2 linked regions of the Lacrimispora indolis DSM 755 genome follow. The protein of the gene in region 1 interacts with the protein of each later gene in a pairwise test. Links are inferred from orthologs where the notes say so. Each region holds a gene or a part of one and is shown on either strand. Other genes may lie near its edges.

What was found.
Region 2: the proteins of K401_RS0127725 (region 1) and rlmB interact in binary tests that used the Escherichia coli proteins (3 or more experiments, as listed by UniProt). The link is inferred for Lacrimispora indolis DSM 755 from one-to-one orthologs.

The regions. Positions count from the first base shown.
Region 1 is NZ_AZUI01000001.1:5,714,120-5,717,293, forward strand. Bases 189-3,035 are described here. They hold K401_RS0127725 (bifunctional ADP-dependent NAD(P)H-hydrate dehydratase/NAD(P)H-hydrate epimerase), read right to left. Parts: upstream 2,451-3,035; coding sequence 927-2,450; downstream 189-926. Other genes in these bases: alr (alanine racemase), read right to left, coding at 189-919; K401_RS0127730 (redox-sensing transcriptional repressor Rex), read right to left, coding at 2,609-3,035. Also shown: more of alr, read right to left, coding at 1-188; more of K401_RS0127730, read right to left, coding at 3,036-3,174. UniProt on the Escherichia coli protein: Bifunctional enzyme that catalyzes the epimerization of the S- and R-forms of NAD(P)HX and the dehydration of the S-form of NAD(P)HX at the expense of ADP, which is converted to AMP.
Region 2 is NZ_AZUI01000001.1:6,250,617-6,253,942, reverse strand. Bases 328-3,326 are described here. They hold rlmB (23S rRNA (guanosine(2251)-2'-O)-methyltransferase RlmB), read left to right. Parts: upstream 328-1,456; coding sequence 1,457-2,197; downstream 2,198-3,326. Other genes in these bases: K401_RS0130260 (type II secretion system F family protein), read left to right, coding at 3,229-3,326; K401_RS0130265 (transglutaminase-like domain-containing protein), read left to right, coding at 2,217-3,200; K401_RS0130275 (Mini-ribonuclease 3), read left to right, coding at 1,002-1,460; cysS (cysteine--tRNA ligase), read left to right, coding at 328-1,017. Also shown: more of cysS, read left to right, coding at 1-327. UniProt on the Escherichia coli protein: Specifically methylates the ribose of guanosine 2251 in 23S rRNA.

The sequences.
Region 1 (3,174 bases):
TAGCCCGCTGTCCCCTGATAAGCACTTCCCCTTTTCCGGAAAGGTTTCTTGGATAGCCGTCACCGTATCCAACGGGAATAGTAGCGACCGTCATTTCCCGGTCAGCAGTAAAGGTTCCTCCATAGCTTACGGAAGTTCCCGGCTCAATGGTTTTCACATAGGAGATAAAGCTTTTTAATTCCATAGCAGGCTCCAGCTTTACCGTGTTCCTGTCAACTTCCTCCGAGGGATAAATGCCGTAAAGGGATATTCCTGCCCGTACCGCATGAAAGTTGGCCTTCTGCACATCCAGGATCCCGGCGCTGTTGGAGCAGTGAAGGATAGGAATGGTGATCCCTCTCTCAGTGAGCATTGTCACGAACTTTTCGTACTTTTCAATCTGTTTATCTGTGGCTTCCTTATTCCTTTCATCCGCCTTTGCGAAATGAGTGAACAGCCCTTCCACTGCAATTCCCGGAAGGCTGCAGATTTTTGCAGCCTCATCCGCCGCTGCCTCTGTTACCGGATATCCGATCCGGCTCATGCCCGTATCCACTACCAGATGGACGACTGCTTTTTTTCCTTCCTTTTCTGCCAGACAGGAAAGGCGTTCCGCCCGTTTCAGCTGAAATACCGCAGAGCTGATTTCATTTTCCACCAAAAGGCCGTATCCATCCAAGGGCACTACGCCCAGGACCAGAATGGGCTTTTTGATCCCGTGTTTTCTTAAGATCACGCCTTCCTCCACGGTCGCCACCGCATATCCCCACACATAAGGATCTATGGCCCAGGCTATGGGAACCGCTCCGTGGCCGTATCCGTCGGATTTCACAACACCGATCATCCTGGTCCCTTCCTTTAAATTTGCCTTCATGGCTTCCATGTTGTGCCCAATGGCATCCAAATCCACTGTCTCATAAACTCTGCTGTATAATTTCATCTCTCTGTTACCTCGTTTGTCCCTGCCATATTGAATGTATCTCTTCTGCCAGCTCCCTGGCAAGAAGACTGTGATCTCCCTGTTTCTCTCTTACCATGTCTCCTGTACGGCCATGAAGCCATATGCCAAAAGCCGCTGCATCCGACTCTTCTAAGCCAAGGGCCAGAAGCCCGGCTATAATCCCTGTCAGCACATCTCCTGAACCGGCTTTTGCCATGGCGCTGTTGCCGCTTCCATTGATATAGGTCCTCTGATCCTTTAACGCTCCAATGGTCGCCGCATCCTTCAGCACACAGGTGATGCCGAACCGGTCCGCATATTCCCTGGCAGTTGCCACCAAGTTTTTCCTTATGGTTCCCACAGAACTGCCGGTTAGCCTTGCCATCTCTCCTAAGTGAGGCGTCACAATGATGTTTTCCGTGAAATAGCTGGTTAGTTCCGGGTTTGAAGCGATGGCTCCCAGGCCATCTGCATCCAGAATAATGGGAACATATGCATTTGCAAGGACTTCCTCCACCAAATTCCTCACATAGACTTCCTGCCCAAGCCCAGGCCCCAGAACAATTGCGGTGGCCCACTCACACTGCTTTACCAGCAGCTCTTTAAATCCTGCCGTACATGCCTCTGCCTCTTTTGCGTCGTAGGTGGTGATGATGGCTTCCGGAAGCCCTGTCTGGAGGATGGTCCTGTTTTCCTCTACAGTAAAAATCTTCACCAGCCCTGCCCCTGTCCGGTAAGCGGCAAGGGCGCTTAAATAAGCGGCTCCGCTCATGTTTTTCGATCCAGCCACAACAAGGACCTTTCCAAAGGTCCCTTTATTGGAATAAGCCGGGCGTTTAGGGAGCTGTTCCTCATCCCCTGGATCCAGAGTAAAAAATTCCGGTTTAAGGCGTTCCAGGCTTTTGCCCGGAAAACCGATGTCAGCCACAAGAACCTTTCCGCCGTATTCTTTTCCGGGATACAGCATGGTCCCCAGCTTTTCATAGCCAAAGGTGACGGTCACATCCGCCTTTAAGGCAATGCCCATGACCTGTCCCGTATCGGAATGAATGCCTGAGGGAATATCCACTGCCACCGTAAATTCCGGCCTGTAGAAAAAAACTGCCTCAATGATTTCCCGGTATTTACCAAGGATCTCCCGGTCCAGCCCCACGCCAAAAAGCGCGTCAATGAGAATATGGATGGAGCCGGGTTTAAAATCAGGGAATTCCACCAGATGGACGCCCGTATGCTCTGCAATGGAAACCTGAGTAAGATATTCACCGCTTCCCTTTTCCCTTCCTCCTGCAAGCAAGGCTGACACTGCATATCCTTTTAAATGCAGCATTCTGGCAGCTGCGACTCCGTCCGCCCCGTTATTGCCGTTTCCGCATAAGACCCATATCCGGTCCGTCTTTTTCCCGTATTTTACTACTTCTTCTGTAACCGCCAGGGCTGCCCGTTCCATAAGCACCAGAGAGGGGATCCCCACCTTCTCTATGGTATAGCGGTCCACCTCCTTCATCTGTCCTCCTGTTACCAGATATCTCATATTTCTCCCGCCTTTCCTTATTATAGCCCATGCTTTCTGGGCAGGGTCCACCCCGCTCCATCGGGTGTAAAGGTATACCCGTAGGGTGTTTCCTTAAACCTTGTCATAGAAAAACTACCGGCAGCGAAAAGTCTCCCCTTCACCTGCCGGCAGGCATGTTACCCCTTTTTTTCAGCTTGCTTGTTTTTTTCTTCCTCGTTCTGATCCTGCATGTTACAGACCCGGTAAGACAGCCGCATCAGGCTTTCCGATAAGTGGACATTTTCCACCACCACATCATCGGGCACGCTAAGATCCGTATGAGCAAAATTCCAGATCGCCTTGATCCCTGCCTTTACAAGGCGGTCCGCAATCTCCGGTGCCTTTGTCTTTGGAATGGTCAGAGCAGCAATCTGAACATCATTGTCCTTTACAAACTGCTCCAGATCATCTACGCTGCGGATCTCAATTCCACGGACCACAAGGCCGATCAGCCGTGGATTGATATCAAACATTCCTTTAATGAGGAAGCCACGTTTTTCAAAATTTGCATAATTGGCAATTGCCTGACCTAAATTTCCAGCGCCTATGATAACGATATTATGCTGCCTGTCAATTCCCAGTATCTTCCCGATCTCTGCATATAAATATTTTACATTATAGCCATAACCCTGCTGGCCGAACCCGCCGAAATTATTCAAATCCTGGCGGATTTGGGAAGCGGTCACTTTCATTCTGTTGCTTA
Region 2 (3,326 bases), 540 kb from region 1 along the record:
TCCGGCCATGCATATGAAGCAAAGGATGGAACAGTCTATTTCCGCACCAAAACCTTTGAGGAGTATGGAAAGCTGTCTCATAAGAATCTGGAAGATTTACAGTCCGGCTTCCGGGAAATTAAAGTGACCGGAGAAGACGGAAAAGAGGATCCATCTGATTTCGTCCTTTGGAAGCCTAAAAAAGAAGGAGAGCCTTACTGGGAGTCTCCATGGTGTGAAGGGCGTCCGGGATGGCATATTGAATGCTCCGTAATGTCCAAGAAATATCTTGGGGATCAAATCGATATTCATGCAGGCGGAGAAGATTTAATCTTCCCCCATCATGAGAACGAGATCGCCCAGAGTGAGGCGGCCAATGGAAAGGAATTTGCGAAATACTGGATGCACAATGGCTTCCTGAACATTGATAATAAAAAGATGTCCAAATCTTTGGGTAATTTTTTCACTGTACGGGATATCAGCGAAAAGTATGATTTACAGGTTCTTCGCTTCTTTATGCTCAGCGCACATTACAGAAGCCCCATTAATTTCAGCGCCGATTTAATGGAAGCATCAAAGAACGGGCTGGATAGAATCCTGACTGCTGTGGATAAATTAAAAGGACTGGAGGCCTCTGCAAAAACAGAAAAGCTTCTTGAAGGTGAGGATAAAAAGGCCGCACAGGAGCTGGTTTCCAAATATGAGACAGCAATGGATGATGATTTCAACACAGCAGATGCTATTTCCGCCATTTTTGAGCTGGTAAAATTAAGCAATTCCACCACAAACGAAGACAGTTCCAAAGAATATGTGGTCTACTTAAAGAAAACCATTGAACGGCTGTGCGATGTTCTTGGAATTATTACGGAAAAAAAAGAAGAGATCCTGGATGATGAGATCGAAGCAATGATCGCAGACAGGCAGCAGGCCAGAAAAGACAAGAACTTTGCCCTTGCTGATGAGATCCGCGGAAAGCTTTTAGAAAAGGGGATCGTTTTGGAGGACACCAGGGAAGGTGTAAAATGGAAGAGAATATAACATCACTGTCAGGGTTTTCTGATTTTTTTAAGGATACGCTGAAGCTGAAGGAAGTGGATATAAAATCCTATTCTCCATTGGCACTGGCTTATATCGGGGATGCGGTATATGAATTGATCGTGCGGACAAAGGTTATGAACCATGGAAGCACCCAGGTGCATAATATGCATAAGAAGAGTGCCAGGCTGGTGAATGCAGGAGCCCAGGCAGAGATCATCCGCCGGCTTCTTGAAGACGAGGATTTAACTCCGGAAGAGGTGACAGCATACAAGCGGGGGCGCAATGCCAAGGCGGTGACGACTGCAAAGCATGCAACCGTTGCCGATTACAGGACTGCCACCGGATTTGAAGCCTTGTGCGGCTATCTGTATTTAAACGGCGATTTAGACCGGCTGGTCACCCTGGTGGGAAAGGGACTTGAACGAATAGGAGAACTGGAATGATAGAGGAATTTACGATAGAGGGAAGAAATGCGGTTTTGGAAGCATTCCGTTCCGGAAAGACGATTGATAAGCTGTACGTGCAAAAGGGAGTTCAGGATGGCCCGATCCAGTCCATTATCCGGGAAGCAAAAAAGAAGGATACCATCATTAATTTCGTGGAAAGGGAGCGCCTGGACCAGATGTCCGAGGAAGGACATCATCAGGGGGTCATTGCCCATGCGGCAGCCTATGAATACGCGGAAGTGGAAGATTTATTAAAGGCGGCAGAGGAAAAAGGGGAGCCCCCCTTCCTCTTCCTGTTAGACGGGATCGAGGATCCACATAATCTGGGGGCGATCATCCGTACAGCCAATTTAGCCGGGGCACATGGGGTCATTATTCCAAAACGCCGGGCAGTGGGACTTACGGCAACGGTTGCAAAGACCTCAGCAGGGGCGCTTAATTATACGCCGGTGGCCAAGGTCACCAACTTAACGGCTACCATGGAAGAATTGAAGAAAAAAGGAATGTGGTTTGTCTGTGCCGATATGGGCGGGGAAATGATGTACCGCCTTGATTTAAAGGGGCCAATCGGCCTTGTAATCGGCGGTGAGGGCAGCGGTGTGGGAAAACTGGTCAGGGAAACATGTGACATGGTCGCTTCCATACCTATGAAGGGGGATATCGATTCTTTGAATGCTTCTGTAGCAGCAGGTGTGCTGGCGTATGAGATTGTTAGACAACGTTTGGGACAATAGATGAGGAGAGATGATGATTATGAAAAAGAATGGTACGTTTATGGCGGCTGTTTGCGCCGGAATACTGTTTTCTTTCAGCGGCTTTGTGTCAGGCAGTAATATTGCTGCAGCGGACAGTACAGATGAAAGCATTGAGTGGAAGACTGTGGTGACCATTGAGGACGATGCGGTTCCTCTTTATTCAAAACCGGCCGGGAGCAATGTGAGAATCCCTCAGGCTCCGGGAACGGTCACCTATGGGAACGGCTCTGTGCTCATCGATGCTTCCAATACAAGCCATGGCTATGTGATGGTCCAGTACAGCGGAAATTCCTCCAAGATAAAGGTTCAGGTGATAAAAGGCGGAGGAGAGACGTATTCCTATGATTTAAATGCCAGATCCTCCTATGAGGTCTTCCCTCTGACGGAAGGAAACGGAAAATACACGGTCCGGGTTCTGGAGCAGGTACAGGGGACCCAATATGCCATAAAATCCAGCAGCGATATCAATGTGACCCTTGCAGATCAGTTTGATCCATTTCTTTACCCTAATCAGTATGTGAATTTTTCCGCGGGAAGTGCGGTGGTGAAAATGGGAGAGGAGCTGGCGGCTTCTGCAACCGATGACATTGGGGTTGTGACCAACGTTTATAATTTTGTAATCAAGAATTTCACTTACGATACGGCGCTGGCAAGCTCCGTTCAGTCCGGCTATCTGCCCAATGTGGATCAGGTGCTGGCTCAGAAAAAGGGGATCTGCTTTGACTATGCGGCAGTTATGACAGCAATGCTTCGTTCCCAGGATATCCCCACAAAGCTGGTGGTGGGCTATACGGGCAGCCTTTACCATGCGTGGGTCAATGTTTATATTGACGGCCAGGGCTGGGTAGACAATATCATCTATTTTGACGGATATGACTGGAAGCTTATGGACCCGACATTTGCATCTTCCGGAAACAGTGACCCGGCCATACAGCAATATATCACAAACAGCTCCAATTATAAGGCAAAATATACGTACTAAAGAACTTCATTTAAAGGAGATACAACAGATGAAAACGAAAGCGAAAAAGCCGTATTCCTCAAGGGAACTTTCCGCTTTCTGCCTTCAAATATCCATTCTTCTCCATGCTGCAATCCCTCTTGACGA